One region of the Paenibacillus sp. FSL H7-0735 genome, then DNA from elsewhere that is predicted to be linked to it. Evidence: predicted binding sites of a transcription regulator. Region 1 holds the regulator's gene; each other region holds the start of a gene.
The links. The regulator Rex, encoded in region 1, represses fermentation and respiration genes when NADH is low (regulators of the CRP and FNR family bind a similar motif). The targets are predictions, from matches to a motif close to TTGTGAAATATTTCACAA.

Region 1 (2,210 bases):
TATGCCGTCCCTGTGGATGTTAGCAGCCAGCTTAAAGAGTTGTTCTTCGATAAGAAAAAAAGCATCGTGCTTACCTCGGCGACGCTGTCTGTAGATAAATCTTTTCAGTTTATGATTGATAATCTCGGACTTAACGAAGCTGCGGAAGAGGGACGTCTAATGACCTCACTCCTTCCATCTCCCTTTAAGTATCGCGAGCAGGCGCTGCTAGTTATACCGCGTGATTTTCCTAGTGTGAAGGGCAGTGTGGGCGATGCTCGATTTGTCGATACACTCGTACAGTCGTTAGCAGAAGCTGCCAAAACAACACGTGGGCGGATGCTGGTTCTGTTTACTTCTTATAAAATGCTGCGTCAGGTATATGATCCGCTTAAAGAGGCTTTGGCCTCACAAGAGATTACGGTGCTTGGTCAAGGCGTGGAAGGTGGCAGCCGGAGCAAGCTGATCCGCCGCTTTCAGGACAGTGCAGCATCCGTTCTGCTGGGGACGAGCAGCTTCTGGGAAGGTGTAGATATTCCAGGTGAAGCACTGACTTGCCTGGCCATCGTGAGACTTCCGTTTCAACCGCCGAATCACCCGTTGGCGGAAGCGAAGTCGGAGTTATTGCAGGCTCAGAAGAAGAATCCATTCATGAAATTGTCTGTTCCTCAAGCGGTTATTCGTTTTAAGCAGGGATTCGGAAGACTGGTTCGCACGGCGCAGGATCGCGGAATAGTTATTGTTTATGATACAAGGGTTATTGAATCTCATTACGGGAAGTATTTCCTTTATTCATTGCCTGGTCCCAAAATGGAGCATATGCTGACTGATCAAATGGTCCCCCGCATAGCGGAATGGCTAGAGGATGGCGGCGCTTCTTAAAATGCTCGTCTTCAGTTTAGCTCCTCCTTATCCTTAAGGGCGGTAAGTTACAGTACCGCCCTTAATAAGGAGAGGTATACGTTAGAATATGGATTTTCACAAGAACATTACTATTTTTAGGAGGAAAAATATGAAATCGGATAAAATATCAGAAGCCGTTGTTCGCAGACTACCTGTGTATTTGCGTTTTTTGAATGATCTCCAGAATCGCGAAATATTAACAGTTTCCTCTCAGGAACTTGGACAAAAGCTTGATCTTAATCCCGCACAGATTCGTAAGGATTTAGCGTATTTTGGTGACTTCGGCAGAAAAGGTATCGGCTATGATGTAACGTATCTTATTGAGAAAATCCGTCATATTCTGAAGCTGGATCAACAGCTTAATGTAGCTTTAGTAGGGGCAGGTAATCTCGGACATGCCTTGTCTAATTACAATGCATATCTCAAAGATACTATGAAAATCACGGCTATATTTGATTCGTACGCTCCTAAGGTTGGACGTAAGATCAACTCCCTTACTGTGCAACCGATGGATGAACTAGGCAGCACGATTCGTGAGCAAGGTATTCGCATTGCCATTATTACCGTACCTGATTCAGAAGCTCAAAATGTAGCAGATATTCTCATTTCTTCTGGGATTGAAGCAATTTTGAACTTTGCCCCTGTGATTCTGAAGACACCACCGAATATCCGGGTGCATGCAGCTGATTTTACAACTGATCTGCAAAGTCTTGCTTATTACTTGCGGGATGGAAAGGAAGAAAGCGAACATGAACAACAATAAAACGATAATTAAGGGCGGGTATTTTCTGACTCCGGGAACGGATGAGCCGGTTCTGAGTGGATATATGACTATTGAAGATGATTTAATCACTTACATAGGAAAAGAAGAGCCTCAGATGGAAGCTGGAGTGCAAGTGGTTGATGGCAGCCGTCTGCTGTTCATGCCTGGACTTGTAAACACACATGGTCATGCGGCGATGTCTTTGCTGCGTGGATATGGAGATGATTTAGCGCTACAAGTGTGGCTTCAGGAGAAGATGTGGCCGATGGAGGAAAAGTTCACCGGTGATGATGTATACTGGGGAACCTCCTTATCTGTATTGGAAATGCTGAAGGGTGGAACTACGACCTTCCTCGATATGTATGATCACATGGACCGAGTAGCTGAGGTAGCTGAGTTATCAGGTATCCGTTCCGTATTGATGCGTGGTGTGATCGGGTTATGTCCAGAGGATGTACAGAATCACAAGCTTGCGGAAGCGATTTCTTTTGCCCGTAACTGGCATGGAAAGGCTGACGGTAGAATTACTACTATGATCTCGCCGCACGCCCCTTATACTTGCCCT
Region 2 (2,210 bases), 300 kb from region 1:
AAATATATGTGGAGGTTGTTACTAGGATTAGTCATCGTATTCATAATAGGTGGATGTTCGACTCTTGCTGACGTTAATAATGAAGGGAATAATGGCTTAGCAGGATCAGACGGGCCTACGCTTTCGCTTATCGTTGCGGGAAATGACTTGCTGACCAACCCTTTGGACAAGCAGCTTAGCGAGAGCTACAGAAAAGGGATAACGATCTTTGACCTACTGAAAGGTAGTGGGAAGGCCACCTTTTCTGAGGATAACACAAGCATTCTAACGGTAAATAATATTTCACTCAGTCCAGGAATGAATTGGGAGCTGCAAATGGATGGGGAGACCATTGGAGCTGAGGATTGGGGTCGAACCGTCGGGCATGAATCAAAATTAGTAATTACGGCGATGTCTAAGGAACAAGAGGAACCCCTTCAAATTGTGTTGTTGACCGTGAATGGCGGAAGTGAGCAAGTGAATTTGAATCATTCATATGTTATGGGATTTACTGAAGATTTAACAGTGAGAGGTTTGTTGAAGAACAGCAGTGTGGTGCAGTTGACCGAAGACAACAAAAAGGTGTTATCCATTGGTGATTATACTCCTTTTAGCAATGAAGTTTGGAAGATGAAGGTGAATGGGAAGCAGCTGCTTGAGAATGGAATGGACATGAAGCTTAGAGTGCAGGATGAATTGGAGATTTTATTGGCTATACGTTAAAAAAAGTACATAAATGCCAGATCTACGGTTATTCAGAACCTGTGATCTGGCTTTTTTTATTAGAATTTAGAACCTAACAAAGTTGTCTTATTTTTTATGTGAAAACATTCACATTTAATGTGACTGTAATCACAATCTCTCTTAAATTTTGAAATGTATAATTTCATTATGTAGAAGATAAGTTGAAGCAAAGTTCAACAAGAACGGATAAGACTGAGGAGGCACCTAACTATGGCAGCGAAGAGAGAAAAATTAGTATTAGTCGGCAACGGTATGGCAGGCATAGGTACGCTAGAGCAAATATTGAAGCTAGGTGGAGCTTATGACATTACGGTCTTTGGAAGCGAACCTCACCCCAATTATAATCGGATCATGTTGTCCTATGTTCTCGAAGGCAGCAAAACCATCAATGATATCATCCTAAACGACTGGAACTGGTATGAAGATAACAACATTACCTTGCATACAGGAACAACAGTTACGCGAATTGACGAGCATTCCAAGCAAGTAATTGCGGATAACGGTATGGCTGTTTCTTACGATAAAGTGATTATTGCAACGGGTTCGAATTCATTTATTTTACCTGTACCTGGTTGTGATAAGGAAGGAGTAGTGGGTTTCCGGGATATTGCAGATTGTGATGCGATGCTAGCTGCGGCTAAACAATACAACAAAGCGGCGGTAATCGGCGGGGGCTTACTTGGATTGGAAGCGGCAAAGGGTCTTGTGAACCTTGGCATGGACGTTACTGTAGTGCATCTGATGGAAGATCTAATGGAGCGCCAGCTTGATCGTAATGCCTCCTCTATGTTGCAAGCTGAGCTAGAGCGTCAAGGCGTGAAATTTGCCATGGGCAAACAAACAGTAGAATTGACAGGGGAACAGAGAGTAAGTGGTTTACAATTTAGTGATGGCACTACACTTGCAGCTGATTTTGTAGTTATGGCTGTAGGCATCAAACCGAATATAACTGTGGCAAAAGAAAGCGGAATTGCTGTTAATCGTGGAATTGTAGTGGACGATTATTTGCAGACCTCTATGCAGAATGTATATTCCATTGGCGAATGTGCCGAACATCGCGGAGTTTGTTACGGATTAGTAGCGCCGCTCTTCGAGCAGGGTATGGTTCTAGCTAAACATCTCTGCGGAAGCGATACAAATCCATATGAAGGTTCTGTTGTCTCCACCAAATTAAAAATTTCCGGTGTGGATGTATTTTCTGCAGGTGAGTTTATGGATTCCCCTGAGCACACTGTAATCTCAAGCAAAGATGAATGGAAGCGAACCTATAAGAAAATTCTGCTCAAAGACAATGTCATTGTTGGTGCAGTCCTGTTCGGGGATGTGACGGAATCGGCTAACCTGCAAAAGTTAGTAAAACAAGGTGCTGTAATGACTGATGAGATTTATACAGAGGTCATGGGTACGGGCTGCTGCGGAAGCGGAGCCAAAAAGAGCACATCTGTAGAAGCTATGGCGGACGAAGAAATCGTTTGTGGCTGTAATGG
Region 3 (2,210 bases), on a different contig from region 1:
TTCATAAGTAGTGTACATCCCCTGTTATATATGTGTCATTAATTCATCCAGTATTATCCCAAAACAGGGTTATGAGCAAGCATACACATTGACGTTTTATCGCGATAAAGTACGCATGAAATCTAGAGAATAAAACGCACATATCGCATGAAATATCCCGTCTCCCTTGGGGTTCACGTCCGCAGTCCTCCCTAGCTCTAATATCTATTCTTATTTTAAAGCTGTGGCTGTCGTCCGTAAAGCAAACTAAACAAGAAGAAACTGATTCGCTTTTAGAAAGACGGGGTAATAGAGCCTAGAAACACTCCCCCTTCAAAATTCGCCGTGATCCGATTTCGTTCCCCCGAGCGCGGATATATCACGGCGGATTTTTTTGTGTCTACATAACAAAAAGCACCCCTTAAACATTAACGCCACCAATAAGGCAGACCTTGAATGTTCTATGGAGTGCTCTATAAGACGAGCTTAAGCGTGTTTTTTGACACTGCTGCCGGACATGCTATCTACGGATTGAATAGCCGTAGGTGCTTTACGCAAGTATGCCATCCAATAGGCAGCTGCGACAAATATTGCTCCACCCGTTAAATTGCCGAGCCAGACGGGAACAAAGTTAGTGAAGTATTGCCCCCATGAATAATAACCTTCAAAAATAGCTGCTGGAATTAGGAACATGTTAGCTACAACGTGCTGGAATCCGATCGCAACAAAGGCCATCGTTGGGAACCAAATACCAAGGATTTTGCCGCTGAAGTTATCTGCTCCATAGGAGAGCCATACGGCCAGCGCAACGAGCCAGTTACAGCCGATACCCGAAACAAATGCCGGAAAGAATTCTGCATCGATTTTATGACCAGCCATATCCACCAATTTTTCTAAATACACACCCTCTGAAGTTAACCCCACTACATGACCGAAGAAATAAGCTACAAATAATGCCCCAGCCAGATTACTAATCGTAATGAGCAAAAGATTCTTCACAACTTCCCAGAAAGAAATCTTCTTAGCCATAAAAGCGAGCGGCACGGCCATCATATTCCCTGTCAGCAGTTCTCCACCTGCAAGGAGTACCATGATCAGCCCAACGGGGAAGACTGCGGCTCCGATAAAGTTAGCAATGGAACCCCATTCCTGTGGTGCGCCAGCAATGACGCGAATATCCAATAAAAACCCGAGCGCAATAAACGCTCCTCCCAAAAAGCCCAGAATAAGTACGGTACTTAGCGGATTATGAGCTTTTTTTATGCCATTCTCTACAGTTACTTCGGCAATTTGCTGCGGTTTGCTATAAGCCATGGTTCCTATCTCCTTCATCTATTTACTTCAAATTTGTTCCTTTATGACCATTGTAGCGTGTCGTAAAACACATTAACGTGATAATTATCACTTTGAGAAAACTAAGTGAAAGTTTTCACTGACATGTCAAATTTACTGCGACCTGTGCACAAATAGAAGTTTATGTATGACCGACTAAGCCAGCATATCTTGTTTCGTTGGATTACATTTGAGCGTACGCAGCAGCTATCGGACACAGTTGTCCTTATATGCAGCTATATCTCACTGTAGCTATACCTCGCTATCGGACATCGGACTCAGATGACCCTATTCGTAGCATTTGAGCACATTTGGCTCGCTATCGGACCCCATAGTCGCTATTGCCACCAAAAACACACTAGTTGTACCTCATTCTATGTAATAGCTGCATTGGAGTCCGAAATCACACTCAAAAGGCGATTAATTGCTAAATAGCGGCTTCTGAGTCCGAAAGCTTCTGCGGTGGGCGTTGACTCAGCACGATCGGACTCAATCGACCTTATACGTAGCTTTTGAGCACATTTGGCTTGCTATCGGACCCCATAGTCGCTATTGCCATCAAAAACACACTAGTTGTACCTCATTTTATGTAATAGCTGCATTGGAGTCCGAAATCACGCTCAATAGGCGATTAATTACCAAATAGCGGCTTCTGGGTCCGATAGCTTCTGCGGTGGGCGTTGACTCAGCACGATCGGACTCAATCGACCTTATACGTAGCTTTTGAGCACATTTGGCTTGCTATCGGACATCGGACTCAAATGACCTTAACTGTAGCTTTCGAGCACATTTGGCTCGCTACCATCGCCGAAGCCATTGGATTGTACCTACATGCAGCTAATCATTCTGCACCTAACAAAAAAAGCAGCAACCCTCCCGTTACAGGAGGATCGCTGCTT
Region 4 (2,210 bases), 4.9 Mb from region 1:
TGGATCAATGTTTGCCCATACGGTCCAAGGTGCCGGGTCACCACTCTTACCCCACAGTCCTTCGGAAGCTGCCATTTTCATTGGTTGAGTTTCAACCAAATATTGCGCTTGGGCGTGACCAGCAACAGCTACACCAATAGAAGAAATAATCCCTACGATAGCTGCAATCTGAAAAGACTTCTTAAAGAAAGAAACCTCTTGTTTCTTCAATATTTTATAAGCACTAATACCTGTTACAAGAAAAGCACCTGTTGCATAAGCAGCCAGTACTGTATGTGGGAATTCAACCAGCAATTGTCCGTTCGTAATAAGCGCGAAGAAATCATTCATTTCTGCACGTCCATTATTTATCTCAAAACCCACAGGATGCTGCATAAAAGAGTTAGCCGCTAGAATCCAGAATGCAGATAACATCGTACCGAATGCTACCAGCCAGATGGACAGTAAATGTACTCGCTTGGATACCTTATCCCAGCCGAATATCCATATCCCAATAAAAGTAGACTCCAGGAAAAAGGCTGCCAATGCCTCAACTGCAAGTGGAGCCCCGAATACATCACCCACAAAACGTGAATAATCGGACCAGTTCATCCCGAACTGAAATTCCTGCAATATCCCTGTAACTACCCCTACTGCAAAATTGATGAGGAATAGCTTTCCCCAGAACTGCGCCATTTTTTTGTACTCTTCATTACCTTTTCTAACGTACATTGTCTCCATGATTGCAATCAAGAGCGCTAGTCCGATTGATACCGGTACAAAGAAATAGTGGAATATTGTCGTCGACGCAAATTGTATACGCGACAGCATTACTGTATCCATATTTGTCCCTTCCTTCTCCCCTTTTCGTTAATTATATTCTGTCAAAAATTTAAGCTTCTTTTTGTGATAAATGTCACATAAAGATAGTCATTTAACGGTGAAATTCAAATGATTTGTGACAAAGATCACAATTTAGCATAAAGAAAGCAAAAAAAATAAGACGGTTTACCCGTCTTGAGTGGTTCGTCGTTCTATTAAATGCTTGACTCATTTAGGTATTGGTTAGATGGAAATACCCTTCTTCAGCGATTTGAGATCGCCATTCGAATTAAGCAATTGGGGTAGCATCTTCGTGCTGCGAACCATTGGAGAGTCACATAGACGGCAAGAAGGCGCATGTTCAAATGCGAAATTATCCCTCATCCATCCGTTGCATCCCTCATTGGTACATGCCCAAATTGCGGTATTTTCTTCCGGTATTTCTTCCAAAGGTTTCTTCCGGTAGTTCATTGCCGTTCCTCCCATCCTGTAAGTCAATAGTGAGTAACTAGATATAAAAAGACCGTCCCAACTTTCACAAGCTGGGACGGTTTCTTCTATTATTACAGTTTTACAACGTTTTCGGCTTGTGGTCCACGGTTGCCTTGAACAACGTTGAATTCAACGCGTTGGCCTTCGTCCAAAGTTTTGAAGCCGTCGCCAGTGATTGCGCTGAAGTGAACGAATACGTCGCTTCCGCCTTCAACTTCGATAAATCCGAATCCTTTTTCTGCGTTGAACCATTTAACTGTACCTGTTTGCATGTGTGTTACCTCCACAAATTTAAATTAATATGTTCTTTTTATCTTCAAACAAAGAAAAAATTCACACATTGAAAAAGGTTGTATTACCAAATATGACAGCCCTTTTCAATGCGAGAATTAGGGACTAAATGTATGATTGATATCATATTACCACACCTGATTAGCAAAGGCAAGCAAGCATCCGAATATATCCGGTTTTGCCCTAATAAGTATTACCTTCCAATGTAAGGGCTGCCACTTAGTGTTTATTCCCTAAATAGATCCTTTTTCTGGCATAATTATCATGGTTTTAGAAAAATAGCTTTCCCAAAAACGTTACTTTTATCCGCTTTTTCAAGAAGGTACCCCCTCGGAATCGAAGGGGTAGTCCGCTCTACTTGTCGTAACTGCTATCTCATTATATACCGACTTCCAGCATATTATTCCTGTGGTTTTTCAAGAAGTTTAACTGTTGCCTGTTTGGCCTCGCCGTTTCGATAGTAAGTAATTTTCAGATCATCACCGATCTTCGTATGATTATATAAGTACTTGCGAAGAGAAAGGGTAGATATGATGGATTGATCATTAAATTTGGTAATGACATCATTGAATTGCAGTCCAGCTTCCTTCGCAGGGCCAACGGCTTCTAGAACAACTACTCCATCC

Region 2: a site for Rex is predicted at 799-816, ahead of nirB (nitrite reductase large subunit NirB). Genes of this name have one in related genera too.
Region 3: a site for Rex is predicted at 1,397-1,414, ahead of NSS82_RS28640 (formate/nitrite transporter family protein). Genes of this name have one in related genera too.
Region 4: a site for Rex is predicted at 884-901, ahead of NSS82_RS00055 (cytochrome ubiquinol oxidase subunit I). Genes of this name have one in related genera too.

What each region holds. Positions count from the first base shown of each region.
Region 1 is NZ_JBBOZH010000001.1:4,913,302-4,915,511, reverse strand. Features, by position in the region: gene dinG (ATP-dependent DNA helicase DinG) at 1-861, shown strand, start outside; gene NSS82_RS22350 (redox-sensing transcriptional repressor Rex) at 992-1,645, shown strand; gene NSS82_RS22345 (amidohydrolase) at 1,632-2,210, shown strand, end outside.
Region 2 is NZ_JBBOZH010000001.1:5,212,627-5,214,836, reverse strand. Features, by position in the region: gene NSS82_RS23760 (hypothetical protein) at 1-702, shown strand, start outside; gene nirB (nitrite reductase large subunit NirB) at 934-2,210, shown strand, end outside.
Region 3 is NZ_JBBOZH010000002.1:220,225-222,434, forward strand. Features, by position in the region: gene NSS82_RS28635 (MFS transporter) at 1-5, opposite strand, end outside; gene NSS82_RS28640 (formate/nitrite transporter family protein) at 466-1,293, opposite strand.
Region 4 is NZ_JBBOZH010000001.1:12,117-14,326, forward strand. Features, by position in the region: gene NSS82_RS00055 (cytochrome ubiquinol oxidase subunit I) at 1-822, opposite strand, end outside; gene NSS82_RS00060 (cold-shock protein) at 1,045-1,272, opposite strand; gene NSS82_RS00065 (cold-shock protein) at 1,365-1,565, opposite strand; gene NSS82_RS00070 (S1C family serine protease) at 1,985-2,210, opposite strand, start outside.